DNA from 3 places in the Brachybacterium netajii genome. Region 1 is predicted to be linked to each of the others. Evidence: predicted binding sites of a transcription regulator. Region 1 holds the regulator's gene; each other region holds the start of a gene.

Region 1 (10,448 bases):
GGCGGCGAGGCGCTCCATGCCGAGCTCGCGGCCCGGGATCCCGGCGCCGCCGCCGTCATCGGCGCCCATGACGTGCGACGCATCGTCCGCGCGCTCGAGGTCGGAGAGCTCACCGGCCAGCCGTTCGCGGCCTTCCTGCCCCGCCCCGTGCTCCACGACCCGTCGACGATCCAGATCGGCCTGGGGCTGGACCGCGAGACCCTCCACGAGCGCATCGGCCGACGGATCCGGACGATGGTCGCCGACGGCCTCCTCGACGAGACCCGCGTCCTGCGCGAGCGGGGCCTGGACCGCGGCAGGACCGCCCGTCGGGCGATCGGCTACGAGCAGGCGCTCGCGGTGCTCGACGGCACGATGGGCTGCGAGGAGGCGATCGAGTCCACAGCGGCGGGCACCCGGCGCCTCGTGCGCAAGCAGGACACGTGGTTCCGACGCGACGAGCGCGTGCGCTGGATCGACGCGCGCCGCGAGGACGAGGGCGGCGGGCTCGACCGGCAGGTCGCGTCGGCCCTAGGCTTCCTCCCATGACCTCCGCATCATCCTCCGCCGCCCTCGAGCCCGCCGGCCGTCGGCTGCGCTTCACCACGGGGCACGGCACCCGCAACGACTTCGTGATCCTCGACGACCCCGCCGGAGAGCTGGAGCTCGACGAGGAGCTCGTGCGCGCGCTCGCGGATCGTCGCGGGGGGATCGGCGGCGACGGCGTCATCCGCGCCGTCCGCACCGCGGCGGCGGGCGTCGACGCCCCGGCGGACGCCCCCGAGTGGTTCATGGACTACCGCAACGGCGACGGCTCCATCGCCGAGATGTGCGGCAACGGAGTGCGCGTCTTCGCCGCCCATCTCCGTCGGGCCGGCCATGTCGCTGCGGACTCCTACCGGATCTGGACCCGTGCCGGCGTCCGTTCGATCGAGATCCTCGCCGGACCCGAGAGCACGCCCGCCTCGTCGCGGGGGGCTCTCGGCTGGACCGTGCGCGTGGGGATGGGCGTGGCCGGGCTGGGCGCCGACGACCTCGCCGGGCGACCGCGCACGGTCGCCGTCGCCGGAGAGGCCGGGGCGGGGATGCTCCTCGAGGGGACCGACGTCGACATGGGGAACCCGCATGTCGTCGCCTTCCTGCCCGAGGGCGCGGAGCTCGCGGACGTCGATCTCGAGCACCGTCCGGTGCTGGATCCGGAACCGGTCGACGGCGCGAACATCGAGCTCGTCGTCGTGCGCGGGGAGCGCCACGTCGCGATGCGGGTGCACGAGCGCGGGGTGGGGGAGACCGAGTCCTGCGGGACCGGCGTCGCCGCCGTCGCGGTCGCCTCCGCGCTGCGCGCCGGGGACGACTCCCGCCTGCCCTGGCGCGTCGACGTGCCGGGCGGCGCCCTCGAGGTCGGGTGGCGCGAGGACGGCGAGGTGACCCTCACCGGTCCCGCCGAGCTCGTCGCCGACGGCGAGCTGCTGGTCTGACGGAGCTCAGTCCCCCGGGATCGTCCCGGTCTCGGGACCGATCTCGATGATCCGGAAGCCCTTGGCGCTGGCGACCTTCCCCACCGGGCGCGCAGGCAGGCGCTCGCCGAGCCAGCGGGCCAGCGGATCCGCGCCGAGGTTCTTCCCCACGACCAGAGCCGCGGTGCCCGCGGGCGCGAGCCGCGCGGTCCAGCGCAGCAGGAGCGCATGGAGCTCCTCCTTGCCGATGCGGATCGGCGGGTTCGACCAGATGACGTCCAGCCGCAGGTCCTCGGGGACCTCCTCGGGCGCGACCACCCGGACGTTGCCGAGACCGAGGCGCTGAGCGTTCTCGGCGGTCAGCGCGCGAGCGCGCTCGCTGACGTCCACCGCCCACACCTCCGCATCCGGGTGCAGCAGCGCCGCGGTCAGCGCGATCGGGCCCCAGCCGCAGCCGAGGTCGAGGATGCGCGCGCCGGCGGGCACCTCGTGGAGCTCGTCGAGGCGTCCCAGCAGCACCGCCGTGGCCTTGTCCAGGCCGCGGCCCGAGAACACCGAGGTGCTCGAGACGAGGTCGCGCTCGACGCCGGCGAGGGTCGCGCGCAGCGGGCGGCGGACGTCGTCGGTGTCGGGGACCGGGGTGAAGTAGTGCTGTTCCACCGCGCCAGGATACGGACCCGCCCGGCGCCGGCGCGCCGTGCGCGGCCCTCCGGGATGCGCCCAGCGAGAAATCGCTCGACCCTCTCGCGCGGGCGTGGGACTCTGGATGCCACGCACCCCCGACCATGAGGAGAACCCCACCCGTGCCCATCGCCTTCCATCCCGATCCCGAACCCGACACCGACGTCGAGGAGAGCAGCCCGGTCCCGACCGGCGCCGCAGGGGTCGAGGAGCCCGCCACGGCAGAGCGGAGCGGCGAGCAGGGGAGCACGGACTCCCCGCGCCGCGATCGGCTGACCGACCGGATCCTGGCCCGCGGCGACGCCTCCGTCTCCGCCGTCACCTACGCCTCCGATGCGGACGGCGAGCAGCTCGATCTCGCCGACCGCCGTGCGCTCCGCCGCGTGAGCGGCCTGTCCACCGAGCTCGAGGACGTCACCGAGGTCGAGTACCGCCAGCTGCGCCTCGAACGGGTCGTGCTCGCGGGGCTCTACACCTCCGGGAACGTCGAGGAGGCCGAGAACAGCCTCCGGGAGCTCGCGGCGCTCGCCGAGACCGCCGGCTCCGAGGTGCTCGACGGCATGCTGCAGCGGCGCGCGCACCCCGACCCCGCGACCTTCCTCGGCCGTGGCAAGGCGCAGGAGCTCGCGGAGGTCGTCGCCGAGGTCGGCGCCGACACGGTCATCGCCGACGGCGAGCTCGCCCCCGGCCAGCGCCGCGCGCTCGAGGACGTCGTCAAGGTCAAGGTCATCGACCGGACCGCGCTGATCCTCGACATCTTCGCCCAGCACGCGAAGTCCCGCGAGGGCAAGGCCCAGGTGGAGCTCGCGCAGCTCGAGTACCTGCTGCCGCGCCTGCGCGGCTGGGGCGAGTCGATGTCCCGTCAGGCGGGCGGTCAGGTGGGCGGCGCCGGGGCCGGCATGGGCTCGCGCGGTCCTGGCGAGACGAAGATCGAGCTGGACCGGCGGCGCATCCGCGACCGCATGGCCAAGCTCCGCCGCGAGATCAAGGCGATGGCCCCGGGCCGCGAGGCGCAGCGCGCCGACCGTCGGCGCAACCGGATCCCGTCGGTCGCGATCGCCGGCTACACCAACGCGGGGAAGTCCTCGCTGCTGAACCGCCTCACGGGCGCCGGCGTGCTGGTCGAGAACGCCCTGTTCGCGACCCTGGACCCGACCGTCCGTCGCTCCCACACGCCCGACGGCCGCGAGTTCACCTACGCGGACACCGTCGGCTTCGTCCGCCATCTGCCCACGCAGCTGGTGGAGGCCTTCCGCTCGACCCTCGAGGAGGTCGGCGGCTCGGACCTGCTGCTCCATGTGGTCGACGTCTCCCACCCGGACCCCGAGGGGCAGATCCGCGCCGTCCGCACGGTGCTGGGCGAGCTCGAGGGCTTCGACGTCCCCGAGATCGTCGTCCTGAACAAGGCCGATCTGGCCTCGCCGGAGACGATCGCCCGCATCCGCAGCCAGGTGGAGGAGTCCGCCGTGGTGTCCGCGCGCAGCGGCCAGGGCATCGAGGAGCTGCGCGAGCTCATCGCCGAGCGGCTCCCGCGGCCCGACGTCGAGGTCGACCTGGTCGTCCCCTACTCCCGCGGCGACCTCGTCTCCCGGGTGCACACCTCCGGCGAGGTCCTCGCCGAGGAGCACCTGGCGGAGGGCACGCACCTGCATGCCCGGGTCGACGAGGCGCTCGCCGCCGAGCTGCGCGGCGCCGCGTGACCGAGGGCGCCTTCCCGGGAGCGCGTCCCGGGAAGGCGGGCCGCGGTCCGACGGCTACCCTGGATCGGTGACTCCCGCCGCCGCCCCGACCGCTTCGACCGCGGAGCTCGACGCCCTCATGGAGGCGGCTGTCGCCGCCGTCGGAGGCAGCCCTCGCGAGGGCCAGAGCGCCATGGCGCGGGCCGTGGGCACGGCGATGGAGGGCAGCCGGCACCTGCTCGTGCAGGCCGGCACCGGCACCGGCAAGTCCCTCGCCTATCTCGTGCCCGCCCTGCATCACGCGGTCACGACGGGCCGGCCCGTCGTCGTCTCCACCGCGACGATCGCGCTGCAGACGCAGATCGTGCGCAAGGACCTCCCGCGACTCGTCGAGGCGCTGGCCGAGCATCTGCCGCGGACCCCCACCTTCGCGCTCCTCAAGGGGCGCGCGAACTACCTGTGCCGCCACAAGCTCGATGGCGGCTACCCGCTCGACCTGGATGCCGGAGCGCTGTTCGCCGAGGTCCGCGTCGACCCCTCCCAGGGCGGCGGCACGGAGAAGCTGGGGGAGCAGGTGCGACGCCTGCGGGACTGGGCGGAGGACACCGAGACCGGGGACCGCGACAGCCTCGAGTCCGCCGTCTCCGACCGTGCCTGGCGCCAGGTGTCCGTCACCGGGAACCAGTGCCTGGGCAGCACCTGCCCGATGGTCGAGGACTGCTTCGCCGAGCGCAGCCGCGAGCTGGCCCGGGAGGTCGATCTGATCGTCACGAACCATGCGCTGCTGGCGATCGACGCCTTCGACGGCCACGGGATCATCCCCGACCATGACGTGGTCGTCTTCGACGAGGCGCACGATCTGGTCTCCCGGGTCACCGGAGCGGTCACCGAGGCGCTGGTTCCCGGCATGGTGCGAGGCGTCGTGCGGGACCTGCGCTCGCTGGGCGTCGCGGCCACCGCCCTCGACGACGCCGGCGAGGAGCTCAAGGAGTCCCTCGACCAGATGGCCGACGGGCGCGTGATCGGCGAGCTCCCGCCGCGGCTGGGCGATGCGATCACCCAGCTGCGGGTCCAGGCCCGCACGGCCCATTCCGATGCCAAGGAGGCGGGGGAGGACGGATCCGTCGCCACCGCCGGGGCGCGCAAGGCCGTGCGCGCCTCGCTGCAGGAGATCATCGACGTCTGCGAGCGCCTCGCGGCGCCCGACGAGGACGACGTCGTCTCGGTCTCGCGCTCGCAGGCGACCGGTCGCTCCAGCATCCAGGTCGCGCCGATGAGCGTCGCCGGCGCGATGCGCGGTGCGATCCTCGAGGACCGCACCGCGGTGCTGACCTCCGCGACCCTCGCCCTCGGCGGGCGCTTCGAACCGCCTGCCGGAGAGGTCGGTCTCGCGCGCGCCGGACGGACCGCGGTGGACGAGCTGCCGGCGTCGGCGGACCGCGGCGCGTGGGCCGGACTGGACGTCGGCAGCCCCTTCGACTACCCGCGCCAGGGGATCCTCTACGTGGCGCGGCATCTGCCGGCGCCCGGTCGCGACGGCCCGGCGCTCGCGATGCTCGACCATCTCACCGAGCTGATCGACGCCTCCCACGGCGGCGCGCTGTGCCTGTTCTCCTCGCGACGCGGAGCGGAGCTCGCCGCCGAGCATGTGCGCGGGCGCCTGTCCCTGCCGATCGGCGTCCAGGGCGAGGACTCGATGGCGAACCTCGTGCGGGACTTCCGCGAGGACGAGGACTCGAGCCTGTTCGGCACGCTCACCCTGTGGCAGGGGGTCGATGTACCCGGTCCCGCCTGCCGCCTCGTGACGATCGACCGCATCCCGTTCCCGCGGCCCGACGACCCGCTGACCTCCGCGCGCCAGGAGCGGATCTCGGAGCGCGGGGGCAACGGGTTCATGGGCGTGTCGGCGCAGCATGCGGCCCTCCTGCTCGCGCAGGGCGCCGGGCGCCTCATCCGCTCGCAGGACGATCGCGGGATGGTCGCCGTCCTCGACGCGCGCCTCGCGACCGCCCGCTACGCCGGCTACCTGCGGGCGGCGATGCCGCCCCTGTGGTCCACCACGGATCCTGACGTCGCGCTCGGCGCCCTCCGCCGGCTCAGCGGGACGGGCGCCTGAGGCCGGGCGCGCGCCGGATCAGACGGAGCTCAGACGGAGCGCAGGACCGCCACGACCTTGCCGAGGATCTCCGCGTGGTCGCCCAGGATGGGGGCGAACGAGGGGTTGTGCGGCATGAGCCAGACGTGGCCGTCCCGCTGGGCGAAGGTCTTCACGGTGGCTTCGCCGTCGATCATCGCGGCGACGATCTCGCCCTTCTCCGCGGTCTGCTGACTGCGCACGACGACCCAGTCGCCGTCGCAGATCGCCGCATCGATCATCGACTCGCCGACGACCTGCAGGAGGAACAGGTCGCCGTCGCCGACCAGGCGGGACGGCAGGGTGAAGACGTCCTCCACCTGCTCCTCGGCCATGATCGGGACGCCCGCGGCGATGCGGCCGACGAGCGGGACCGCGACCGAGGGCCCGCCGGGCGCGGGCTCGGGGAGCCCCTGGACGATCTGCGGCGCGGCCGGCGGCAGGTCCTCCTCGGCGGCCTCCGCGGGGAGCACCACCTCCATCGCGCGCGGCCGCTTTGGGTCCCGCCGCAGCAGGCCCTTGCGCTCGAGCGCCTGCAGCTGATGGGAGACCGAGGACGACGAGGTGAGGCCGACGGCGTCGCCGATCTCGCGCATGGTCGGGGGGTATCCGCGGCTCGCGATCGAGTCCTGGATCGTCTCGAGGACGAGCCGCTGGCGCGGGGTGAGGGAGGCGAGGGGCGAGGGGGAGTCCGAGGCGCCGGCCCGCGATCCCCCCGCACCGCCGACGACCTTGAGTCTCGGCTCCTGGCGGCGTCGGGTGCTCGGGGTCATCGTGAGGGCCTCCCTGGCTTCGTCTGTCGGACCTGCGCGGTTCCGTGGTCCGTGTTCCCAGGGTAGGCGGGAGCGACCGGATCGCCAAACATGTGTTCGAGGTGGGTCTTGCGTGTCGCTGCGGCCTGACCTACGCTCGCACAAAGGTTCGATCGAACAGGAGTTCGGAAATGCAGACGCACATGACCATCCCGACGCCCGTCGGGACCGCTGCGCAGCAGGCGCGGATCATCGCCCTTCCCGTTCGCCGCGAGGCGACGAGCACCTTCGCCGAGCAGACGGAGGCGTCGTCGGCCCCGCAGGCTCGTGCGCATGTTCGACTGGAGATCACGGCCCGGGGGCGGACGGTCGTCACCGTCCTCGCCTTCCTGCTCGGGCTGCTCGTCGCGACGCTGCTCATCCTCGTCCTGGACGTGCCGAGCGCCCTCGCCGGCCAGGAGGCGGGGGAGGGGGAGGTCGTCACCGTCGCGCAGGGCGACACCCTCTGGGGCTATGCCGAGGAGTTCGCCCCCGAGGGCGTGAGCGCGCAGGAGTACATCGCCGAGGTGCGGACCCTGAACCATCTCCCCACCGGCCGGGTCACCGCCGGACAGTCCATCGTGCTCCCCTCCGCGGAGTCGCTCGGGGACTGATCGTCGATGCCGAGCAGGTGCCGCTATCACATCCCTCGGCCGCCCGGGGGAACGCCCGGTATCCTTGGGGGATGCACTGCCCCTTCTGCCGCCATCCCGACTCGCGCGTCGTCGACTCCCGCACGTCCGACGACGGGTCGATGATCAAGCGGCGCCGTCAGTGCCCGAACTGCTCGCGTCGCTTCTCGACGGCCGAGACCGCCTCGCTCTCCGTGATCAAGCGATCCGGTGTGAGCGAGCCGTTCAGCCGTGCCAAGGTGATCTCCGGGGTGCGCAAGGCCTGCCAGGGGCGGCCGGTGAGCGATGACCAGCTCGCCGTCCTCGCTCAGCGCGTCGAAGAGGACATCCGTGCGAGCGGACAGGCCGAGATCGAGGCCCACGGGGTGGGGCTGGCGATCCTCCAGCCGCTCCAGGAGCTCGATCTCGTCGCCTACCTGCGCTTCGCGAGCGTCTACCAGTCCTTCGAGTCCCTCGAGGACTTCGAGGCGGCGATCAGCAGGCTGCGCGCCGAGGGTGCCGAGCTGTCCTCCTGAGCGTGTCGTCCATGCAGGTCATGCCCTCGCACCGAGCACCTTCGCCGAGAGTGTGATCGACTTCTCACCTTCACCGCATCAGGAGGTTCGGAACGTCGGACCTGTGCGTAAGATGTTCGACGTGCGCCGCTGAGGTGCACGCCGGATCGGCGGTCGTGGAGGGGAAGCCACGGCCGCCGATCCTCGTTCCCGGTCAGGCGCCCTCGACGGCGACGTCGGCCCTCTCGGCCGCACCCTCCGGCAGCGGCCGGGCATGCACGAGCCCCAGATGGGTCGTCGGGCGCGTCATCGCGACGTAGAGGTCGCCGGCGCCGTGCTCCTCGACCAGCTCGGCCGGCTCGACGACGACCACCGCATCGAACTCCAGCCCCTTGGCGTCCTTCGCCGTCATCACGGAGATCTCGTCGTCGACCCCCGAGGAGCCCGCGCCGACCGCGGCGGCTCCGGTGGCGTCCTGGAGCGCGAGCACCTGGCTCGCGATCCGGTGCGGCGCGACGATTACGGCGATGCGGCCGATGCTCTGCCCGTGCAGCTCGGCGACCTCCGCGGCGGCGGACGACTCGAGCTGCTCGGCGCGGACGGGCGTGATCCGCGCGTCGCGATCGCCGATGCGCACCGAGGTGACCGTGGTGACGGGGAGCCGGTGCGCGCGCGCCATGCCGAGCGCATGCCCCATGATGCGTGCAGGAGTGCGGTAGTTGACCGTCAGGCGCTCGACCTGGAGGCGGTCCTGGATGTGGGGTGCGAGGGCGGCCTCCCAGGAGTCGGTGCCGGCCGCGGAGGACGTCTGCGCGACATCCCCGACGACGGTGAAGGACTTCGTCGGGCACCGGCGCATGAGGGCCCTCCAGCTCATGGGGGAGTGCTCCTGCGCCTCGTCGACGACGACGTGGCCGTAGGTCCAGGAGCGCTCGGAGGCGGCGCGCTCCGCCAGCGTGCGTCCGTCGCGGACGCGGTTGACCTGGTCGGCGAGGTCCTCGGCGCGGACCATGCCGGAGGTGTCGAAGCTCTCGAGCACCTTGCGGGCGTAGTCGACGTCGGCCTCCCGGCGCTCGGCGGCGTCCCGGGCGCGTGCCTCCTCCGGGGCGGAGTCCTCGCCCAGGATCTCGGCGACCTCGTCCAGCAGGGGGACGTCCTCGACGGTCCAGGGGGCGTCCTTGGACCGGACCAGCAGGTCCACGCGGTCGGCGAGCGAGCGCGGAGCGGCGGCGCGCAGCCGGTCCCGGCGCGAGAGCAGGATCCGCAGGAACCCCTGCGGGGTGTACGGGAGCCAGGCGAGGTTGAGCTCGCGGCGGACGTCGGGATCATGACGGAGATCCGCGAGGATGTCCGGTCGGTCCTCGGGTACGACGGTGCGACCGGCGGCCTTCAGCGCCGCTTCGTAGCGCTCGGCGAGACGGTTCAGGGCGGAGCGGACGAACACGGCGCGGGCGGAGTTGTGGGGCTTGTGCGTGGAGCGCGCATCGCGGCGGGCGGAGCGCACGTCCTCGCGCGTCAGCACGATGTCGGTGCCGTCGATGCGGAGACGGACATCGCGCGCGGGCACGCGCTGACGCTGCTTGACGGCCCGCGTGAGCAGCTCGGCCATCGCGGCGTCCCCCTTGACGCGGGCGACGGCGTCGTCGTCGTGCTCGGTCGTCTCGACCCCGGGGAACAGGGTGCCCGGCGTCATCATGACGACCCCGGATTCGCCGAGGCTCGGCAGCACGCGCTCGATGTAGCGCAGGAAGCCCTGGGTGGGCGCCATGATCAGGACGCCGGTGTGCTCGAGGCGGCGGCGGTGCGTGTAGAGGAGGTAGGCGGCGCGATGGAGGGCGACGGCGGTCTTGCCCGTGCCGGGGCCGCCCTGCACGACGAGCACGCCCCGGTTCTCGGAGCGGATGATGCGGTCCTGCTCGCCCTGTATGGTCGCGACGATGTCGCCCATGCGGCCGGTGCGCTGGCCCGAGACGGCCGCGAGCAGCGCGCCCTCGCCCTGGAGGACGACGTCGTGCCCCTCGTCCAGCACCGTCGGGTCCAGCACGTCGTCCTCGAGGCCGACGACGGTGCGGCCGCGGCTGATGAGGTGGCGCCGCAGCCGCACCCCCTGCGGGTCGGTCGAGGTGGCCTGGTAGAAGGCGGCGGCGGCCGGCGCGCGCCAGTCCACCAGCAGCTGCTCCCGCTCCGGCGTGAACAGTCCGATGCGGCCGATGTAGCGCTGCGCGCCCTCGTCGGTGTCCAGGCGCCCGAAGACCACGGCCCGGCTGACCGAGCGGAGAAGGGCGAGGCGGTCCTCGTAGAGGGCCATGAACGAGTCGCGCTCGGAGCGGTTCTGGTGCGTCGAGGCGTGCTGCGAGGCCTGGATGGCGTCGAGGTTGCCCTCGACCTGGAGGATGAGCTCGTCGAGGCGCGCGTACAGGCGATCCGCGTACGACTGCTCGCGACCGAGCTCCCTGGTGAACTGCTGTTCAGCGGCGTCCACGGACATGCTTCCCCTCACGGTCTCCACGGGTGCGCCGCCGCCCCGGGAGAGCCCGGTCCGGCGGAGCGCGGTCGTCCATTATGGTGGATGCGCCTGGGTGCGTGTGCCATCCGGGGTGC
Region 2 (10,448 bases), on a different contig from region 1:
TCGCTCGTGGCGCGGCGCCGCTTGAGCCGGAAGAGGACGGGGACGACGACGGCGATCCGGACGATCCCCAGCAGGATCGTGACGAGCACGCCGATCCACACGGCGTTCCAGACCGACAGGCCGACGTCCTCGACGGCATCGGTGAGCGTCACCAGCTGCAGGCCCATCAGCAGGAACACGCCGTTCTCGAGGAGCAGCTGGATGGTCAGCCAGTTGGTGCGCTCGGCGCTGCGGTCGGCGGCACGGAGCTTGCGGGCGCTGGTGGCGCCCGTGATGAGGCCCGCGGCGACCACGGCGATCACGCCGGAGGCGTCGACGGCCTCGGCGGGGAGGAAGGCGATGAAGGGAACGGCGAAGGAGATGGCGGTGCTTAGCGCCGGCTGGTCGATCTTCGAGCGGACCCAGACGGACACGACGCCGACGATCGCGCCGATGACGATGGCCACGGCGACGGCGTAGGCGAAGTCGCCGAGGGCGTGGGTGAAGGAGAAGGCGCCGGCGGTCGCGGCGACGGCGGTGCGCAGCAGCACGAGGGCGGTCGCGTCGTTGACCAGGCCCTCGCCCTCGAGGATCGTCAGCAGGCGCGGCGGGAGGCCGAGGCGCTTGCCGATCGCGGTCGCGGCGACGGCGTCGGGCGGGGAGACGACGGCGCCGACGGCGATCGCGGCGGCGATGCTGAGGTCGGGGAAGATCCACCACAGCAGCAGGCCGACGGCGAAGGCGGAGGCGAGCACGAGCAGGACCGAGAGCGCACCGATGGTCCCGATGTCCCGCCGGAGGTCGATGACCGGCATGTTGACGGCCGCCGAGTAGAGCAGCGGCGGGAGCACGACCGCGAGGATCCATTCGGGCTCGGGCGCGATCGGGGGCATCCCGGGGATCATGCTCAGGCCGAGGCCGACGAGCAGCAGCAGGATCGGTGCGGCGACGCCGAGCTTCCCGGCGAAGTAGGAGACGGCGACGATGATGAGCACGGCGACGACGGCGACGAGCTCGAGTCCTTCGATCGACATGGGGACCATTATGCGGGCGGTGACGCACGACTCGTCGAGACCGCCTCCCCCGATATCTCATGGATGAGATAACCTCTGCGCATGACCGACACCCAGACCGTCGACGAGTCCGATCTGACCTACCGCGCTCGGATCGGCGCCCTCATCCGCGATGCCCGCCAGCACTCGGGGCTCACCCAGACCCAGCTCGCCGAGCAGCTGGGCACGAGCCAGAGCGCCGTGAACCGGATGGAGAAGGGCCAGCAGAACTTCACCCTGGACATGCTCTCCCGCGTCGGCTCCGCGCTCGACTCCGAGCTCGTGGGCCTCGGCGCGTCCGGTCCGAGCCATCTGCGGGTCCACGGCGAGACCACGCTGTCCGGCGCGATCGACGTGAAGAGCTCGAAGAACGCGGGCGTCGCCCTGCTGTGCGCCTCGCTGCTGAACACCGGCACCACGATCCTGCGCAAGGTCGCGCGGATCGAGGAGGTCAACCGGCTGCTCGAGGTCCTCACCTCGATCGGCGTGCGCACCCGCTGGCTCAACGAGCACAACGACCTCGAGATCGTCGTCCCCGAGTCCCTGGACCTGGGCTCGATCGATGCGGCCGCCGCGCGCCGCACCCGCTCGATCATCATGTTCATGGGTCCGCTCATGCACCGCGAGGAGGAGTTCCAGCTCCCCTACGCCGGCGGCTGCGACCTCGGCACCCGCACCGTCGAGCCCCATATGACGGCGCTGCGCCCCTTCGGCCTCGAGGTCGTCGCCGCGGAGGGCCACTACCAGGCCCATGCGACGCCGGGCGCGGGCCCTTCCCGGCCGATCGTGCTCACCGAGCGCGGCGACACCGTCACCGAGAACGCCCTGCTGGCGGCGGCCCGCTACGAGGGCGAGACCGTCATCCGCAACGCGAGCCCGAACTACATGGTCCAGGACCTGTGCTTCTTCCTCGTCGAGCTGGGCGTCGAGATCGAGGGCATCGGCACCACGACCCTGCGCGTGCGCGGCCGCTCGCAGATCCGCACGGACGTCGAGTACGCGCCCAGCGAGGACCCGATCGAGGCGATGAGCCTGATCACCGCCGCGATCGTCACGGATTCGAGCATCACGGTGCGCCGGGTGCCGATCGAGTTCATGGAGATCGAGCTGGCGATCCTCGAGGAGATGGGCTTCCGCTACGAGCGCTCCGAGGAGTACATGGCGGAGAACGGGAAGACCCGTCTGGTCGACATCACGACCTTCCCCTCGACGCTGAAGGCGCCGATCGACAAGATCCATCCGATGCCGTTCCCGGGCCTGAACATCGACAACCTGCCGTTCTTCGCGGTCATCGCGGCGACGGCGGAGGGCCGGACCCTGCTGCACGACTGGGTGTACGAGAACCGCGCGATCTACCTGACCGAGCTCACCAAGCTGGGCGCGAAGGTCCAGCTGATGGATCCGCACCGCGTGCTGATCGAGGGCCCGACGCACTGGTCCGGCGCCGAGCTCGTGTGCCCGCCGGCGCTGCGTCCGGCGGTCGTGGTGCTGCTGGCGATGCTCGCGGCGAAGGGCACCTCGGTGCTGCGCAACGTGTACGTCATCAACCGCGGCTACGAGGATCTGGCCCAGCGCCTGAACGCCCTCGGCGCCCGGATCGAGACCTTCCGGGACATCTGAGGGGCCCGCGGGGAGGTCCCGGCGCTCGCGCTCAGGCGCCGACGATGAGCGCGAGCGCGGAGACCACGGTGAGCCCGAGGATCGCCTTCTCGAAGACCTTCTGCGGGACCCGCTGGGCGATGCGTCGGCCGACGAGCGCGCCGCCGATCACGAGCGGCGCGAGCAGCAGGTCCATCAGCAGGTATTCGACGCGGAACAGTCCGAGCGAGGCCGAGAACGGCAGCTTGAGGATGTTGATGACGGCGAAGAACCAGGCGGAGGTGCCGAGGAAGGTCATCACGGGCATCCGCATGGCGTAGAAGTACATCGACATCGGCGGTCCGCCGGCGTTGGCGACCATGGTGGTGAAGCCGCCGAGGGAGCCGTAGGCGATGCGGGAGAGGCGGCCGACGGGCGGGGCGTCGTCGTCGGGGTCGGGGACCTTCTTCGCGCCGGTGCGGCGGCGCCAGACGGTGATCGCGACGAGCAGCAGCAGGATGACGCCGATGCCGCCGCGGACGGCGCCGGCGTCCGCGAGGGCGAGGAACAGGGCGCCGATGATGAGGCCGACGGCGACGCTGGGGATGAGCCGCACGAGGGTCTTCCAGTCGGGCTCCCGGCGGTACATCCACAGGGCGATCCAGTCGCCGAGGATGAGCAGCAGCAGGAGCGCCGCGGTGGACTCCTTGGGCGGGAGCGCGATCGCGAACAGGCCGACGGCGATGGTGCCGGCGCCGGGGAGCGCGGACTTGGAGAAGCCGACGACGAGCGCGCCGAGGACGACGAGGAGCCACTCCCCCGTGCTGAGCACGGGCAGGTGGGCGAGGAATCCGGAGATGAGGGGCCTCCCGGGGTTGGACGACGACGAGGAACCCTACTCCCTGCATCGATGCCGACGGCCCGGTGCCCGCGGGTTGTCAGCGGGTCGTCAGAAGGGCGGCCGCGTCGATGGCGGGGCGGTGCCGGCGAAGAGCGGGTCGCCGAGCAGGATGTGCAGCGGGATCGGGTCCGGCGGGGTCGGCGGCTGCTCGTCGGCGCTGGGATCGGGCGGGGCATCGGAGAAGGAGCGGACGATGTCCTCCCACACCTCCTGCTCGCGCTCGTCGAGGGCGATGCTCGCGAGCATCGCCGCATGCAGCGGGGTGATGAGGTCGTGCTCGGCCTCGATGCCCTCGAGACGTCGGCCGCGGACGATCCAGGTGCAGGTGCCGTCGGGGGCGCGGAGCACGTCGAGCTCGCCGTCGGTCTTCATCCGATGGTGGGGTCGGCAGAGGCGGTGGAGGTTCTCGACGGCGGTGGGTCCGCCGCGCTCGGGGTGCGCGTGGTCGAACTCCTCGATGTGGTCCATCTCGCCGACGCCGCCGACGTCGACGATGCAGCCGGGGACGGCGCAGACGGGGTTGAGCAGGCGCAGGTGCTCGGCCATCTCGGCGGTGGGCCGGTACTGGCGGGCGGGGACGGGGAGGAAGCGGCCGTCGGCGGGGTCGGTGAGGATGCGGTGCCAGACGGGCTCGTCGGCGGCGAGCTTGCGGGCGAGGGAGGCGGGCAGCGGGTGGATGCCGCCGATGACGGCGGGGGCGTCGGAGCGGCCGAGGAGCGTCAGCATCGGCACGACGACCTGCAGGCGGTAGCGGGAGCCGCGGGTGTCGACGCCGGGGGTCGCGAGGACGGTGCGCTGGAGGATCGCGTAGCGGAGGGCGCCGAGCCCGGAGGCCCGGCCGGCGTCCTGGGCCTCGCCGTCGAGGTCGAAGGGGACGGGCTCGTCGGCGTCGAGGGCGCGGCGCTGGGCGTCCTGCACGGAGCGCGCGGCGAGGTCGAGGCGGCGGGAGAGGTCGAGGATCTCGGGGAGGGGCCCGGTGACGGTGAGGCTCGCGGTGCCGTCGCCGTCGGGGTCGACGTCGAGCTGGACGTGGCGGCGGCGCAGCGGGCTGGGCTCGTCGGTGCGGTCGCGGAACCAGGCGATGAGCAGGCCGAGGTTCCGCAGGAAGGTGGCCATGGAGATGTTCTCGAGGTCCCATTCGCTCACGCGTGCGTCCACGAGGATCCGCTGCTCGGCGGTGAGGCGGCGGACGCGGCGCAGCATGATCTCGTGCCATTCGACAGGGAAGTGCCCCTGCTCGAAGCGGTCGAAGGTGCGGTGCATCTCGGAGACGGCGGTGACGGCGTCCCGCAGGAGAGCCCTCGCGCGCGGGAGGGTGACGCGGCGGGCGTCGGCGACGAGGAGGGCGAAGGCGTCGCCGGCGGGGTCCGGGTCCTCGTCGTCCCAGAGCAGGGCGGTGCTGCGCAGCTGCTGGGCGTGGACGCGGTTGATCTCGGCGCGCATGCCGTGGAGCTCGCGGGCGGCGAGGGCCTCGAAGGAGTCGGGCTCGACCTGGGCGCGGGCGGCGAAGGCGTCGGGGTCGTGCGGCCGACAGGCGCGGACGGGCTTGCACGGCGGCAGGAGCTCCGCCTCGCGCTCGCGCCGGCCGAACCGGCGGCCGGCCGCATAGCCGCGGGCGGCGCCGGAGCGTTCGCCGCGGGTTCGGCCGGCGCGCTGCCCCGCATCCCAGGCGGCGGAGCGGGCTCGGCCCATGCCGGCGGGCTTCACGGCGCGTGCGCGGTCGTGCGGGTCGAGGATCCGGCCGGCGACGTCGGCGCCGAAGGCCGACGGCGGTGCGGCGGCCGCGGGAGCCTCCTCGGCGATGACAGCGGCGAGACGGTCGGCGAGGAGGCGGGTCGCGGCGCCGAGGACGCGGGCGGCCGGGTCGAGCGGCGTCGGCGCGGGAGAGCACGGCTGCGGCAACAGGTGCGGTGCTGGACGCACAGCGGCGAACGGGCGGAGGCCTCCCCCGGATGCGGCGCGACGCGAGCGCGCGCGGGGTCGGGGTCGGGCGTCCCTCCTGCGTGCCATGGCCCCTCCTCCCGGGGTGGACGGCGCCGTCCTCGGCGCCGATGGAGCAGGTCCGAGGGCGGGATCGGCGGAGGGTCGCCAGAACGGCACGACGGCCACCCGACGCCCCCAGAAACCACCCCTGGCCTGCGACGACTCCTCCATCATAGAACAGTCGTTCGAGCGGCGCCACCCCTGTGGACAACTCGATCCGGGCCGATGATCCGGGGTGTTGACCCTTCGCGCCGCCGGCCTCTCCCGGCAACGACGACGGGGCGGGGCGGAGCCGTTCCCGACTCCTCCCCGCCCCGTCCCGGGCGATCCGCGGTCGATCAGACGGCGAGGCCGTTGTCGATCAGGAAGCGGTAGCTGTTCTCGACGTCGGCGAAGACGTCGCCGGGGGCGTTGTCGTACTCGATGACGGCGTACTTGACGTTCGTCGCGGCCTGGAGGGCCTCGACGGTGGGGACGTCGCCGGTGCCGGCGTGACGCTGGTCGAGGTCCGCCGAGGAGAAGGCGGGGGCGCCCGGGGCGAAGGGGTTCGCAGCCGGCGCGACGCCGTCCTTGACGTGCACGGCGACGAGGCGGTCGCCGAGCTCGCGCACGAGGGAGACGACGTCCTGGTCGCCGACGAGGGCCCAGAAGAGGTCGAGCTCGATCTCGACGTCGGCCGAGACGAGGGAGAGGAAGTACTGGTAGGCGGTCTTGCCGTCGAAGCTCGCGACGAACTCCTGGGCGTGGTTGTGGTAGCCGACCTTCAGGCCGTACTCCTCGGCCTTCTCGGAGGCGGCGTTGAGACGGTCGGCGATGTCCTTCACGCCGTCCTCGGTGAGCCAGCGCTCGGCGGGCACCATCGGGTCGATGACGGTGGACATGCCGATCTCGGCGGCCGCCTCGAAGACCACGTCCTGGCTCGGGGTGGGGATGGAGCCGTCCGGGGTCCAGAGCTCGTCGGAGAGCAGGGGCGCATGGCCGGTGGGCGAGGCGAGGCCGGAGGCGTCGAGCGCGGCGCGGATCTCCTTCGGCCGACGGACGAAGTCGAAGGCCTCGACGTTCTTCAGGCCGATCGCGGCCAGGCGATCGAGGGAGCCGGCCATGTCGGCGGTGAACTCGGCGGCCAGGGTGTACAGCTGAACGGATGCGAGGGGCAGGTTCACGAAGGTGACCTTCTTTCTTGACGTCGTCGCCGCCCGCGCGGGCGCTGGAGGAAACGCTAGCATCGAAAACCTTCCGACTGAAGGTTTTAGCGGTACAGTCTCGGCATGGACAGCGACGAAGCCTCCTCCCCCACCAGCTCCGCCCCCGCCGAGCGCCCGATCATCGGCCGGGCGGGCTCCTACTCCAAGGGCGTCGCCCGGCGCCAGGAGATCCTCGACCGCGCGATCGAGGTGTTCCGCGAGCGCGGGGCCGACGGCACCTCCCTGCGCCGCATCGCGACCGCGATCGGCGTCTCCCATGCGGCGCTGCTGCACTACTTCGATTCCCGCGAGCAGCTGCTCGTCGCGGTCTACGAGCACGCCGAGGCGCAGCGCGACTCGGCGGAGGACGTCTTCGGCGAGGCGACCACCGCGCTCGACGTCATCGTGCATGCGGCGATGATCAACGTCGAGGTGCCGGGCTTCGTGGAGCTGTACTCGACGCTCGTCGCGACCGCGCTCGCGGTCGAGGGCTCTCCCGCCCACGAGTTCTTCACCGTGCGCTTCGACAGCATCCGCGGGGAGCTCGCGGACAAGCTCCGTGCCGGGCAGGAGGCGGGGACGGTGCGCGGGGACATCGACGCCGAGGCCATGGCGGCCCTGCTGGTCGCCGCCTCGGACGGCCTGCAGATCCAATGGCTGCTGAAGCCCTCGATCGAGCTGCAGCGGACCCTGGAGACCTTCGCCGTGCTGCTGGCCCCGCCGGCCCGCTGAGCAGGACGGCGGGGACGGCGGGATCGACGGGACCGCGTCAGCTCTTCGCGGCGAAGAGCGCCTTGTGGCCGAGGCCGGCGATCGCGGCGCCGACGAGCGGCGCGAGGATGAACAGCCACACCTGCTTCAGCGCACCGGTGTCGAAGACCGCGACGGCGATCGAGCGGGCCGGGTTCACCGAGGTGTTGGTGATCGGGATGGCGACCAGGTGGATCAGCGTGAGGGTGAGGCCGATCGCGAGCGGGGCGAAGCCGGCCGGGGCGCGGCCGTCGGTGACGCCGAGGATCACCCAGAGGAAGATCGCCGTCAGCACGATCTCGATGATCGCCGCGGAGAGCAGGCTGTAGCCGCCGGGCGAGAGCTCGCCGTAGCCGTTGGTGGCGAAGGAGCCGGCCGCGGTGGGGTCGATCGAGAAGCCGTCGGCGCCGGAGGCGACGACGTAGAGCACGACGGCGGCGACGAGGCCGCCGACGACCTGCGCGCCCCAGTACGGCAGCAGGAGCTTGGCCTCGAGGCGGTTCGCGAGAAAGCAGCCGAAGGAGACGGCGGGGTTGAAGTGGCCGCCGGAGATGTGGCCGACGGCGTAGGCGCCGGTCACGACCGTGAGGCCGAAGGCGAGGGCGACGCCGAGGAATCCGATGCCGAGGTGGGTGCCGTCGGCGTTGAGGAAGCCGGCGGCGAAGATCGCCGAGCCGCAGCCGCCGAGGACGAGCCAGAAGGTGCCGAGGGCCTCGGCGGCGAGCTTGGAGAGGAGGGAGGGGGAAGGATCTGCGGACACGGGGACCTCCGGGGGTTCCGGTACACGGGCGCGGATTCCGGGAATCGGCCCCGGGGCGCGCTGTGGAGTCTTCCACGCGAGGAGACTCAGGTCACGTCTCCGTTCTTCCACGGACTCAGGCCCAGGGGTTCGACTGGATGCGCGCGGCCCCGTGCTCCCGCCAGACCGCATGCTCGAAGGCCTCGGCCGAGACGCCCCGCGGGGCCGTGTCGCAGGCGGCGCGGACCATGGCGACCGCGTCCTCCTCGGCGATCGCCTGCCGGGTCCCGTCGGCGCCGCGGACATCGAGGCCCGAGCGGGACAGGACGGCGTCGACGAAGCGACGCAGCATGTCGCCGGTGGACGCCTGCGGGTGCCCGGCGAGCAGCGGGATGTGCGCGGTCGCGACCGCGCCCTGGCGGCCGATGCGCTGGAGGGCCTGCTGGACCGCCGGCAGCGGCTGACGGCGCAGGTCGGAGGCCGTCGCGACCGCGGGATCGAGGGAGAGCAGGGCGTGGGCGGCATCGAGCACGGACTGCGCCTTGGGGCGGGCGCCGTCCCGGGCGGGGCCCATGACCGCCGCGATCTGATCGGCGTCGAGCTCGGCGAGGGCGCGGAGGTCGTCGGCGATCGCCGGGTGGGTGTCGACGAGGGTGCGCGCGTCGGCGAAGGCGCGCTGCGCGCAGGGCTCCTTCTGGAAGCGGGGACGGACCGAGAACACGGCGGCCAGGAGCGCCTCGCCGATCCGACCTCGCACCGCCGTCGGGTCGACCGCGAACTCCTCCTCGCTGATCCCCGCCACGGCGGTCAGGATCGCCTGGAGCTTCGGATCGGTCATGTACACCGCGGTCCCCCTCATGAGATCGACGCCACCGGACCGACGCCGCAGGCGGCACCGGGATCACGAGCAAAAAGTCCGTCGACGACTTTATCCGATCGGAGGGCGCGCCCGGTTGCGCGTCCGTGCCCCGCCGGGTCCAATGGGGTGACCCGCCCCACCTCCTCTCCCCCGGAGTCCCCCATGCGCCCGCTGGCCGCCCGCACGCTCGCCGCTCTCGCCGTCCCTCTGCTTGCCCTCGGACTCGCCGGCTGCGGCGAGGAGGATCCCGCCGACCCGACCGTCACCCTCGAGTCCACCTCCGAGGAGGCCACGACTCCCGAGCCGACGACGGACGAGCCGACGACGGAGGAGGCCACCTCCGAGGAGCCGACCGCGGAGGATCCCGCGGCCACGGAGATCGCCCTCATCTGGCCCGATGACAGCTGGGACATGCAGGAGGTCGGCACGGACCTGTGCGACGGCGGCGACTTCTCGAGCATCTCGCCGAGCGGCTACTCGATGCAGGAGGACATGTTCACCTGCGGGACGACGGCCTCGAGCCTGCTCGCCTGCCTCGTCGACGACGATGCGACCGTCGTCTGCATCACCAACGGGACGGGGAAGACGGGCGTCACCTTCTCCTCGCCGACGGCGGTCGACGACGACACGACGGTCTACGCGAGCGAGGGCGTGCCGCTCCCGCTGTACGTCGATCTCGTGGACGGGACCCGCTGCACGGCGCTCTCCCACGACCATGACCAGCACTGGGACGACTGGTTCAGCTGGTACTCCTGCGACGACGGCTCCGAGCTGCTGACCGAGCTGGAGATCTTCGGGACCTTCGACGAGCGCTCGGACCTGTGGACCGTGCAGCGCTCGACCGACAAGGGCGAGCCCGTCGAGGACCATGTGGCGGTCGCGTCCTTCGCAGGAGTCTGAGAGCCCCGGTGCTAGCGTGCCGGGGTGACCTCCGTGGATTCCTCTGCACCTGCCCGTCGCGTCGGCTTCGATCGCGAGAAGTACATCGAGCTGCAGTCGCAGCACATCCACGAGCGGCGCCGGGAGATCGGCGGGAAGCTCTACCTCGAGATGGGCGGGAAGCTCTTCGACGACATGCACGCCGCACGCGTGCTGCCGGGCTTCACGCCCGACAACAAGATTGCGATGCTGCACCGTCTGAAGGACGAGCTCGAGATCCTGGTGTGCCTGAACGCGAAGGACCTCGAGCGCCAGAAGGTCCGCGCGGACCTCGGCATCACCTATGAGGACGACGTGCTGCGCCTCATCGACGTGTTCCGCGAGGCCGGCTTCCTCGTCGAGAACGTCGTGCTCACGCAGCTCGACGACGCGAACCAGGTGGCCGTCGCGTTCATGGAGCGGCTGGAGCGGCTGGGCCTGAAGGTCGCGCGGCATCGGGTGATCCCCGGCTACCCGCAGGACGCGGCCCGCGTGGTCTCCGAGC
Region 3 (10,448 bases), on a different contig from region 1:
CATGAAGGCGAAGCCGACCATGAACACGTACGGGCTGTCGGTGTGGACGACGAACAGCAGGATGCCGGACACCAGGGCCAGGGCCATGCCGACGACGCCGACCTCGCGCTTGCCGAACCGCTTGGCGAGGGCCGTGCCGAAGGGGACCATCAGCAGGGTCGGGAGGAGGCCCACGAAGTTCGCGGCGGAGAGCAGACGGCCGTTGTTGAAGTACTCGTTGAAGGTGTACGAGACCATGCCCATCTGCAGCATCATGCCGACGAGCATGACGAGCGCCGCGGCGATCAGGCCGGTCAGGGCGCGGTTGGAGACGAGCGTGCCGAGCATGGTGCCGATGCCCATCCGCTCGCCCTTCGGCTTCGGCGGCGTCTGGACGCGCTCGATGACGTTCGCGTAGCACATGGCGTAGCAGACGACCGCGAGGATGCCGCAGGCGATGGCCGCGAGCATCATGCGGGTGGAGGAGAGCTGCGAGACGCCGTCGACGTTGATGTAGACCACGAGCGGCAGGATCACGGAGATGAACAGGTTCGCGAGGGTCGCGCCGAGGGAGCGGAAGACCGACAGCGAGGCGCGGTCCTCGGGCTTGCCGGAGATGACCGAGGCCATCGAGCCGTAGGGGATGTTCACGACGGTGTAGGTGACCGAGCCCCACAGCACGTAGGTGATGATCATCCAGGCCAGGCGGGCGCCGTAGTCGGCGTCCTGGAAGATCGGCAGGAACATGAGGATCGCGGCGACGGCGACGGGGACGGCGCCGCGGAGGATCCAGGGCTTGAAGCGGCCCGCACGGCCCGGCTTCAGGACGTCGATGAGGCGGCCGGCGCCGACGTCGGTGAAGGCGTCGAGGATGCGCGCGCCGAACAGCAGCGTGCCGACGTGGGCGGGGTGGATGCCCATCACGTTGGTGTAGAAGATCAGGAAGAACGTGGACTGCAGGATGAACGTGAAGTCGTTCCCGAAGTCCCCGAACATGTACCCGATCTTGTCGCGGAGCCCGAAGGGCCGCGTGCCCTTCTGGTCGTCGGCCACGGGGGCCGGTGCTGCGGCGGTGCTCATCGTGCGCACTCCTGTCTCGTCGTTGAGGCCGGGCACGCGTCGTCGGCATCCCCAGGGGGAGGGGAGGGCGTTCGTCGTGCCAGGGACCCGGTCCGCTGCGATCCTTGAGGACCAGGTGGCAGGAGTCTGCTCCGGGATTCAATCAACAAGCCCGGATTGCCGAGTGTTGCAGGTGCTGTTGCCAGTGACGTGCGCCGTCGACGCAGGGGTGAAGTGCCTGTGACCAGGACGGATCGACTGCAATGTGCTGATGCCGGTTGCCGCCTGTTGCGCTCCGGGCGGGCGGTGGTGGCCATCCGTTGCCATCGGCCTGCTGCCCAGCAGGCCGGTCTCCTCGTCTAGAACGGGGGCGGTCCGGCGGCGAGCGCGAGCTCCCGCTCCGGGCGCGGTTCCGGCGGGTCGGGGAGCGGGTCGTCGGCGTGCTTCTCGAGGAGGCGCAGCAGGTCCGAGGGCTCGGCGTCCGGATAGGCATGACGGATCGCCCGCAGCTCGCGGTCGAAGCGGCGCTCGACGAGATCCTCCCAGGAGCGCATCAGGTCCGCGGCGAGCTCCGGGGTGAGCAGGTCGCAGGAGTCCTCGACATCCTCGATCCGGTGAGTGCCGACGATCCAGGTGGAGGTGCCGTCCGGGTTCCGTTCGATGTCGATCAGTCCGAAGGTCTTCAGCTGGTGGTGGTGTCCGCAGAGCCGGTGGAGGTTCTCGATGCTCGTCGGCCCTCCGCGTTCAGGATGGCGATGATCGAACTCCTCGATATGGTCCATCTCGCCGAAGGTGCCGACGCTGCGGGTGCAGCCGGGCACCGCGCAGAGAGGATTGCGCAGGCGCAGGAACTCGGCCATCTGCTTCGTCGGCGTGTAGCGGTCCGCCGGGAGCGGCAGGAACTCGCCGGTCGCGGGGTCGGTGAGGATCCGGTACCAGGTGGGCTCGTCGGCCGCGATCTCGCGGGCGAGGGAGGCGGGGATCGGGATGGTGCCGTCGATCAGACCGGGAGCGTCCGACAGGCCGAGCATGCTCATCATCGGGACGACGACCTCCATCCGGAACCGGCTCCCGTCGACCTCCACACCGGGGGTCTCGAGGACTGTGCCGGTGAGGATCGCGTAGCGGATCTTCGACAGCGGCAGGCGTCGTCCGCTGCGCTCCGCCTCGCCGTCGAGGTCGAAGGGGATGGGCTCGCCCTCGACGACGGCGTGGCGCTGCTGGCGCTGGACGGCGCGCGCGGCCACGTCGAGGCGGCGGGACACGCTGAGGATCTCGTGGATCGGCCCGGTCACCATGAGGCAGGCGGTGCCGTCGTCGGACGGGTCGATGACGACCTCGACCGAGCGCTTCTCGAAGGGCGAGGAGTCGGAGTGCTTGCGGAACCAGGCGAGGAGGATCGAGAGCTCGCGCAGGAACCGGGTGATCGGGATGTTCGCGAGGTCCCAGTCGGCGACGTACTCGTCGACGATGGCGATCTCGTCGTCCTCGAGCCCGCGGGTGCGGCGGAGCAGGATCTCGAACCACTCGACCGGCAGATGGCCCTTCTCCATCCGCTCGAGCACGCGATGCAGATGGCAGACGGCGCGATAGGCGTCGCGCATCATCCGCGAAGCGCGCGGGATCGTGGTGCGGCGGGCGTCGGCCAGGAGGATCGCGTTGAGGTCGCCGTCGACGGAGTCCTCGTCCCAGAGCTGCGCCATCCGGCGCAGGCGCATGACGTAGGAGAGGGCCTCCCCATGATGGGTCGCGAAGAGATCCTGCGCGATCAGCACCTCGTAGCAGTCGGGGTCGACATGGGAGTTCGCCGCGAAGTCCGCGGGATCCAGCGGGCGGCGCGCCCGGACCGTCCGACGGGGCGGGCGGTCGCCGCGGGAGGTGGGCTCCTCGCTGTCGGCCTGCTCCCGCTCCTTCTCGTCCTGTCCGCGCAGGATGCGCGCGGCGGTCTCGGCGCGCGCCTGGATCTGGTCGAGGATCCCGGGCCCGAAGACGGATTCCACGGGACGCGCCGAGATGCCGTCGGATGTCGTGAGCATGGCCGCCCCTCCCGTTCCCCCTCGCGCAGGCCGCCCCTCGACCTGCGATGATTCCCTCAGAATAGAACCTATGTTCGAATCTGACAAGAGATGTCACAAATAGTGACCTCTTCGTGATCATCGCCGGCTGGGGGCGGCGCGAAGGGGTGGTCAGCGCGCGCGACGCACCAGGATCCGCCAGCGCTCGGGGCCGCGCTCGCGGTACTCGGTCGAGAAGGCGTCGCCGTGCTTCGCCTGCAGCTGCAGGAGCAGCGGGACCGGGTCGTGGGTCGCCGAGATGATCAGTCCCGCCTCGAGGGCCAGGGACTCGATCGCGCCGAAGATCGCCGCGTGGCGGATGGCGTGCGGGATGGTCTGCACGTCGAGCTCGGGGAGGGTCTCGTCGTGCTCGCCGCAGGCGCAGCCCTGCGAGGGCTTCTGGTTGACGACCTCGTCGCGCGAGGTCTGGATCTCGATGTCTGCCATGGCTTCTCCTGGTTCAAGGGGTGAAGGTCGGGGATCGGGCGGGCGCCGCCAGGGGCGACGCAATGCTGAATATATTACACTTCATCCCGTGGAAAATAACGTGGTCATCCGGGAGCCCGGCGAGGTCGGTCCGCGGCGGTCGGCGTCCACCGGGCGGCGCCACAGCTCCTCGCGGGAGCTGATCCTGCGCCTGGTGGAGGCGCAGCGCGCGCCGGTGTCGCTCGCTGCGCTCGTGCGCTCCTCCGGGCTGCACGAGAACACCGTCCGCGGTCATCTCGGCCAGCTCCTCGAGGACGGGTACGTCGCGCGCGGGCCGGCGCCGGCCGAGGGGCGCGGTCGTCCCGCCTGGCTGTGGCGGCCCGTGCGCGCGGAGTCGTCGTCGGCCTATGCGGAGCTCGCCGGCACGCTCGCCGAGGCCCTCGCCGAGGCCTGCCCGGAGCCCGCCGAGATCGCGCGCGATGCCGGACGCCGGTGGGGGCGGCAGCTCGCCGCCGGCCTCGAGCCCGAGCCCGAGCCCGAAGGGGCGTCGGCTCCGCCCGACGAGCGGCGCGCGGTCATCGCCGTGATGGCGGACCAGGGATTCGACCCGGAGGACACCGGGGAGGAGATCGCGCTGCGCCGCTGCCCGCTGCTCGAGGCCGCGACCCGCAGCACTGAGGTCGTCTGCGCCGTGCACCGCGGCATGGTCGACGGCGTCCTCGAGCACCTCGGCTCCGATCCGGGCGAGCGCGTCGACCTGCAGCCCTTCGCCGGTCCCGGCCGCTGCGCCCTGCATCTGCGGGCCACGGCATGAACGGCGCCCGCAGCAGCACGACCGGCACGACACCGCCCCCGCGGCGCGGACCGTCGCCGCGTCTGGCATGGATGCTGCCGGCGGGACTGGCGCTGCTCGCCGGGCTCGATGCGGCGCTGCTCCTGCTCGGGCTCCCCGCCCCGGTGACGACGGACCGGCTGCCCATCGTCCACGGGATGCTGCTGGTCATCGGGTTCGTCGGGACGCTCGTCGCCCTCGAGCGGGCGACCGCGCTCGCGCGCTGGTACGGCTTCCTCGCGCCCGGACTGCTCGGCGCCGGAGCGATCGCCCTGCTCCTCGAGCCGGTCCCGCTCGTCGTGGGCAAGGCGATGCTGGTTGCCGGGACGGCCGCGTTCACCGTCCTGTACGTGCCGCTGTGGCGGCGCCAGCACGACGACGCGCTGCTCACCCAGCTCGCCGGGGCGGGACTCGCCTGCGCCGGAGCCGTGCGCTGGCTCGTCGGGGCGCCGTTCGACCAGGTCCTGCCCTGGCTGATCGGATTCGTGGTGCTGACGATCGCCGCCGAGCGGGTCGAGCTCGCACGCATCACGCTGGGGGCGTCGGCCGGCCGACGCATCCTCCTGCACGGCGCGGGCGTCGTCCTCGCCCTCCTGATCGGCCTGGTCGCGCCGGATCTCGGGGCCGTGGCGCTCGGGGTCGCGCTGCTGGCCATGGTCCTCTGGCTCGTGCGGCACGACGTCGCCCGACGCACGATCCGCACCGCCGGGGCGACCCGCTACATGGCGGCCGCGATCCTCGCTGGATACGGCTGGCTGCTCGTGGCCTCCGCGCTCCTGCTCGTCGGCGCACCGCAGGGGAGCGCCTACGACGCCGTCGTCCACGCCGTGTTCCTCGGCTACACGATGTCGATGATCATGGCCCACGCCACCACGATCCTCCCGGCGGTGCTGCGCATCGCCCTCCCGTACCGTCCGGCGTTCTGGGTCCCGCTCGGACTGCTGCAGCTGAGCCTCCTGATCCGGCTCTGGCTGGGCGACGCCCTCGGCTGGTCGCCCGCCTGGGAGATCGGCGGCGTGCTCGGGGTGATCGCCCTGCTGGTCTTCGTCCTCACGGCGCTGACCAGCGCGATCCTCGGTCCGCCGCGTCCGCGGGAGCGGGAGCGGGAGAGGGAGCGGACGGCGACCCGCCGGTCCGACGAGGCGTCGCGCCTCGGCGGCCGACGGGCCGGCGCGATCGCCGGGGCCGCGCTGCTGGTGTGCGTGGTGGCGTCCGCGCTCGTCGGGATCCCGGGCGTCGGGATCCCGGGCGTCGGCGGAACGGCCGACGGGACCGTCGCCGTGAGCGATGCGCCGGTGCAGCGGGTGACCGTCGAGGCGGCCGATATGCGCTTCACGCCGTCGACGATCACGGTCGAGCCCGGGACGCACCTGATCATCGAGGTCGCCAACACGGATGCGGCGCAGACCCATGACCTGGTGCTCGCGACCGGGCAGAGCACCGGACGGCTCGCCCCCGGCGCCACGGCCGAGCTCGACGCCGGGGTGATCACGGCGGGCACCGAGGGCTGGTGCTCGGTCGCCGGGCATCGGCAGCACGGGATGGTGCTGCAGATCGTCGTCGGCGACGCGGAGGCGGGACAGGCCGAAGCGACCGATCATGCAGGGCATTCCGACATGGACTCCGACGCCGACATGGATTCTGGCGCCTCCCTGGAGTCCGCCGCCTACGACGCGGTGCTCGAGCCGCTGCCGGAGGCCGACGGGCCGACGACCCGCGAGGTCACCCTCGAGATCATCGAGCAGACCATGGAGGTGGCGCCCGGTCGGACGCAGACCGTCTGGACCTTCGCTGGGAGCGTCCCCGGGCCCGTCCTCCACGGACGGGTCGGCGACACCTTCGTCGTCACCCTGATCAACTCCGGGACCATGGGGCACTCGATCGACTTCCATGCCGGATCGCTCGCGCCCGACGAGCCGATGCGGACGATCGCCCCCGGCGAGAGCCTCGTCTACACCTTCACCGCCGACCGGGCCGGGATCTGGATGTATCACTGCGCGACGATGCCGATGAGCACCCATATCGCCGCCGGCATGTACGGCGCCGTCGTCATCGAGCCCGAGGACCTCCCGGAGGTCGACCGCAGCTACGTGCTCGTCCAGGGGGAGCACTACCTGTCTGACGAGACGGACGAGACCGACGGGGCGGGCGAGGTCGATGCCGACGCCGTCGCCGCCGGGGAGCCCGATCTCGTGGTGTTCAACGGGCGGGCGAACCAGTACGACGAGGAGCCGCTGACCGCGGTCGCCGGGGAGCGCGTCCGCTTCTGGGTGCTCGACGCCGGGATCGAGCGCGCGAGCAGCTTCCATGTCATCGGCGGACAGTTCGACACGGTCTGGAGCGAGGGCGCCTACCTCCTCGAGCGTTCGGAGGACAGCGGATCGCAGGCCCTCGCGCTGCAGCCCGCCCAGGGCGGGTTCGTCGAGCTCGTGCTCCCGGAGGAGGGGACCTATCCCTTCGTCTCGCATCTGATGCGGGACGCCGAGCGCGGAGCCCACGGGCTCCTCGAGGTCTCCTCCTCCGGGGGAGAGGGCGGGTGAGAGCGAGGGCGAGGGGCGCCGCCGATCAGTCCGGGACGGCCTCGCTCATCGCGCACAGCTGGAAGGTCGCGCCCTCCGGATCGGCGACCGTCGCGATGCGGCCGAAGGGGGAGTCGATCGGCCCGTCGAGGACGGTACCGCCTAGCTCGCGGACCCGCGCGAGAGCGGCCTCGCTCGAGGCCACCCCGATGTACATCCGCCAGCCGGTGGCCTCCTCGGGCATGATCCCGGTGGCGTCGCACAGGCCCCAGCTGGCCTCGTCGCCCGTGCCGTTGGTGGCGTAGCGGGGGCCATCCTCCATGGGCTCCGTCTCGCCCATCGGCGCGAGGCGGGCGTCGACGACCTCCGTGTAGAACGCGGAGGCGTCGTCGAAGCGGTGGGTCATGAGCTCGAACCACACCGGTGAGCCGGGGGCGCCGGTGAACTCGTAGCCGTCCATCTCGCCCGCCTCCCACAGGCCGATGAGCGCGCCCGTCGCATCCAGCAGGACGGCCATCCGCCCCAGCGGGCCCACGTCCATCGGCTCGAACAGCACGGTCGCGCCCGCGGCCGAGGCGCGCGCGACCCGAGCGGCGACGTCGTCGGCCGTGAGATAGACGCCCCAGGCGGAGGGGACCGGCTCGCCGGACTGATCCGGGATCCCGGCCGCGGCCATCATGCCGCCGACGAGCGCATCGCCGTTGCGGATGATCCGGTAGTGGCCGAACTCCTCGCCGGCATCCTCGAAGGTCCAGCCGAACAGGCCCGAGTAGAAGGCCTGCGCGGCGTCGAGATCCTGGACGGATGCGTCGATCCAGGTCGGGGTTCCTGTGCTGCGGGGCATGATTCCTCCTGAGGTCATGGCTCCTCCTGCGGTCACGGGCCCGGCGGGCCGCGTCGCACTCCACGCTAGGAGGAGGCGGCGATGGGGGATTGTCCGATCCTGCGCAGCAGCATCCGGCCTGCTCATCGGGTCGGCGAAGGCGGAGGGTCAGCGGGACAGGGAGGGCAGCGCGGACAGCACGGGCACCGCCTGCTCCGGCGGCAGGGCCCCGAAGCGCAGGACCACCTCCGCGGGCTCGTCAGCCGCTCCACCCGCCGGCGGTGCGGCGAGCGGCACCGGATGGACGGCGACGACGGGGTCGTCGGGCGCCAGCAGATCCCGGGCGTCGGCGTGCGCGGGGACCGCGAATCCCAGCAGGAACGGCGCCCCCGGGCAGAGGGGCAGGGCGACCTCCTCGACGCCGCGGACCAGGACGCCCGCGGCCGGGAGGCCGAACGCCGCGGGCTGCGGGTACCAGCCGATCCACACCGAGGCATCGCCCCGGCGGCCGACGGACGGCGGGAGCTCGAGGCGCACTCTCACCCGGGCCTCGTCGGAGGGCAGCAGGCGGAAGGGGCGCGGCGGACGGTCGGCGATCTTGTCGGCCAGGCGCCGCAGCGCACCGGGCGGGATGCCGACGGTGCTGCGGAAGCGCCGCGAGAAGCTCGACAGCGAGTCGAAGCCGACGGCCGTCGCCACGTCGATGACCGGCATGTCCTCCTCGAGCAGCAGGCGCTCGGCGGCATCGATCCGCAGGGCGGTGAGGTGCTGGCCGGGGCTGATGCCCCGCCGTGCGCGGAACAGCCGTGCGAAGTGGAAGGGGCTGTAGCCGGCGGCCGCCGCGAGATCCGCGACCTCGAGGCCGACGGGCCGCTCGCGCGCGAGGCGCAGCATCCCGTCCCAGGACCCGGCAGGGCCCTCGGGATCGCGGCGGACCCGGGCCGGCCCGGGCGGCGTGATCGCGCTCACCCGGTCGAGTGTAGGGAGGGGGTCCGTCGGACGCCACCGCCCAGCGCTCGCACCCGACCTGCGCCGGCCTCCCGCGCCGGCCTCCCGCGCCGGTCCACAATGGGCGGGTGCCCGCTCCCACCCTCGCCCGCCGCATCGACGATGCGATCGCCGACCTCCCGCCCGGATCCTTCGCGCTCGTGATGGCGACCGGGATCGTCGGCATCGGCGTGCGGGAGGCCGGGATCCCGGTGCTCTGGCGGATCCTGCTGGTGATCGCGCTGGTCGCCTACGCGGTCCTGCTGGTGCTCTCCGCGCTGCGGCTCGTGCGGCATCCGGAACGGGTGCGGGCGGACCTGCGCAGCCCCGCGGTCGCCTTCTCCTCCTTCACGCTCGTCGCGGGCACCGACGTGCTAGCCGTCGGCCTGCTGGGGACGACCTGGCATCGGACGGCGCTCGCGCTGCTCGTCGTCGGCGCCGCCGTGTGGTTCGTCCTCGGGTACGTGCTGCCCTGGCAGGTGCTGATGATGCGCGACGGCCGGCCGATCCTCGCACGCGCCAACGGCACCTGGTTCATCTGGTCCGTGGCCTCGCAATCCCTCGCCGTCGGCCTCGCCGCGGCGCAGCCGCTGATCCCGGGCTGGTCCTCGCTCGTCGGGATCCTCGCCGTCCTCTCCTGGTCGGTGGGGACCCTGCTGTACGTCGGCATCGCCCTCCTCGTGATCCTCCGGATCGTGCACTTCGGCATCACGCCCGAGGAGTTCGAACCGCCGTACTGGGTGGCGATGGGGGCGCTCGCGATCGCCGTCGTCGCCGGCGCGGGCGTGTACGCGATGGACTCGACGCCGATGGTCGACGCGGCGCGGGCCCTCATCGGCGGGACCGTCGTGATCTTCTGGTGCTTCGCCGCCTGGCTGATCCCGATGCTCGTCGGCGCCGGATTCTGGCGGCACGCGATCCGCCGGGTGCCGCTGCGGTACACGCCCGCGCTGTGGTCCATGGTGTTCCCGCTGGGGATGTTCTCCGTGGCCTCGATGCGGCTCGGCTCCGTCGAGCACCTGCCCGTCATCGAGAGCGTCGGCACCGCGTTCCTCGGGATCGCGATCCTCGCCTGGCTGCTCGTCGGGGCCGGGCTCGTCGTGACCCTCGTGCGGGGGGTTCGGGGCGTGCCGGAGAGAGGAACGTCCTGAGGGCCACGCGCGGCAATCGCGCGACCCGGAGGGCCCGCATCTCCCACAGTGGACCCGATCGCACTGCCGATGCAGCCCCACGGACCCGGGTGGACGCCCGGGAAGGAGATGTCATGTTCGGACTCGCCAAGAAGAAGCCCGCCCTTCCGGTCCTCTCGCCCGTCGCCGGGACCCTGCTCCCGCTCGCGGACGTCCCCGACGAGGTCTTCTCGCGCGGCCAGGTCGGCCCCGGCTTCGCCGTGGAACCGGCCGACGGGACGATCCTCGCGCCCATCGGCGGGACCGTCGTGCTGATCCCCGAGGCCTCCCGCCACACCGTCGCCGTGCGCTCCGACGACGACGTCGAGGTGCTCGTGCATGTCGGCCTCGGCACCGTCGCGCTCGCCGGTGAGGGCTTCGCCGCCCGCGTCGAGGTCGGCGACCGGGTCGAGGCCGGTCAGGTGCTCCTCGAGGTCGACCTCGAGGCGATCCGCGCGCGCGTGCCCTCGCTCGTGACCCCCGTCGTCGTGACCAACGCCGCCGGCGCCGAGATCGAGGGCCCGCGGCTCGACGCGGGCCCCGGCGAGGCCGTCCTCGAGATCAGCCCCCGCTGACCGCGGGGCGACCCGCGACGTCGTC

The links. The regulator LexA, encoded in region 1, represses DNA repair genes until DNA is damaged. The targets are predictions, from matches to a motif close to TCGAACANNTGTTCGA.
Region 2: the regulator LexA is predicted to act here: its motif matches at 5,667-5,682, upstream of ACXET9_RS05865 (HNH endonuclease signature motif containing protein).
Region 3: the regulator LexA is predicted to act here: its motif matches at 3,137-3,152, upstream of ACXET9_RS14125 (HNH endonuclease signature motif containing protein).

The regions. Positions count from the first base shown of each region.
Region 1 is NZ_JBSYXB010000001.1:297,960-308,407, reverse strand. It holds gene miaA (tRNA (adenosine(37)-N6)-dimethylallyltransferase MiaA) at 1-528, shown strand, start outside; gene dapF (diaminopimelate epimerase) at 525-1,457, shown strand; gene ACXET9_RS01335 (class I SAM-dependent methyltransferase) at 1,464-2,096, opposite strand; gene hflX (GTPase HflX) at 2,240-3,817, shown strand; gene ACXET9_RS01325 (ATP-dependent DNA helicase) at 3,936-5,912, shown strand; gene lexA (transcriptional repressor LexA) at 5,942-6,703, opposite strand; gene ACXET9_RS01315 (peptidoglycan-binding protein LysM) at 6,874-7,335, shown strand; gene nrdR (transcriptional regulator NrdR) at 7,407-7,868, shown strand; gene ACXET9_RS01305 (HelD family protein) at 8,062-10,335, opposite strand.
Region 2 is NZ_JBSYXB010000002.1:468,474-478,921, forward strand. It holds gene ACXET9_RS05850 (cation:proton antiporter) at 1-1,013, opposite strand, end outside; gene ACXET9_RS05855 (UDP-N-acetylglucosamine 1-carboxyvinyltransferase) at 1,095-2,651, shown strand; gene ACXET9_RS05860 (sulfite exporter TauE/SafE family protein) at 2,683-3,441, opposite strand; gene ACXET9_RS05865 (HNH endonuclease signature motif containing protein) at 3,559-5,412, opposite strand; gene ACXET9_RS05870 (sugar phosphate isomerase/epimerase family protein) at 5,832-6,656, opposite strand; gene ACXET9_RS05875 (TetR/AcrR family transcriptional regulator) at 6,762-7,409, shown strand; gene aqpZ (aquaporin Z) at 7,447-8,187, opposite strand; gene ACXET9_RS05885 (hypothetical protein) at 8,303-9,004, opposite strand; gene ACXET9_RS05890 (hypothetical protein) at 9,188-9,925, shown strand; gene ACXET9_RS05895 (DUF1846 domain-containing protein) at 9,950-10,448, shown strand, end outside.
Region 3 is NZ_JBSYXB010000009.1:36,666-47,113, forward strand. It holds gene ACXET9_RS14120 (MFS transporter) at 1-1,059, opposite strand, end outside; gene ACXET9_RS14125 (HNH endonuclease signature motif containing protein) at 1,398-3,074, opposite strand; gene ACXET9_RS14130 (DUF2249 domain-containing protein) at 3,225-3,539, opposite strand; gene ACXET9_RS14135 (helix-turn-helix transcriptional regulator) at 3,628-4,332, shown strand; gene ACXET9_RS14140 (multicopper oxidase domain-containing protein) at 4,404-6,890, shown strand; gene ACXET9_RS14145 (VOC family protein) at 6,916-7,713, opposite strand; gene ACXET9_RS14150 (helix-turn-helix transcriptional regulator) at 7,861-8,661, opposite strand; gene ACXET9_RS14155 (tellurite resistance/C4-dicarboxylate transporter family protein) at 8,769-9,830, shown strand; gene ACXET9_RS14160 (PTS sugar transporter subunit IIA) at 9,944-10,423, shown strand; gene ACXET9_RS14165 (alpha/beta fold hydrolase) at 10,410-10,448, opposite strand, start outside.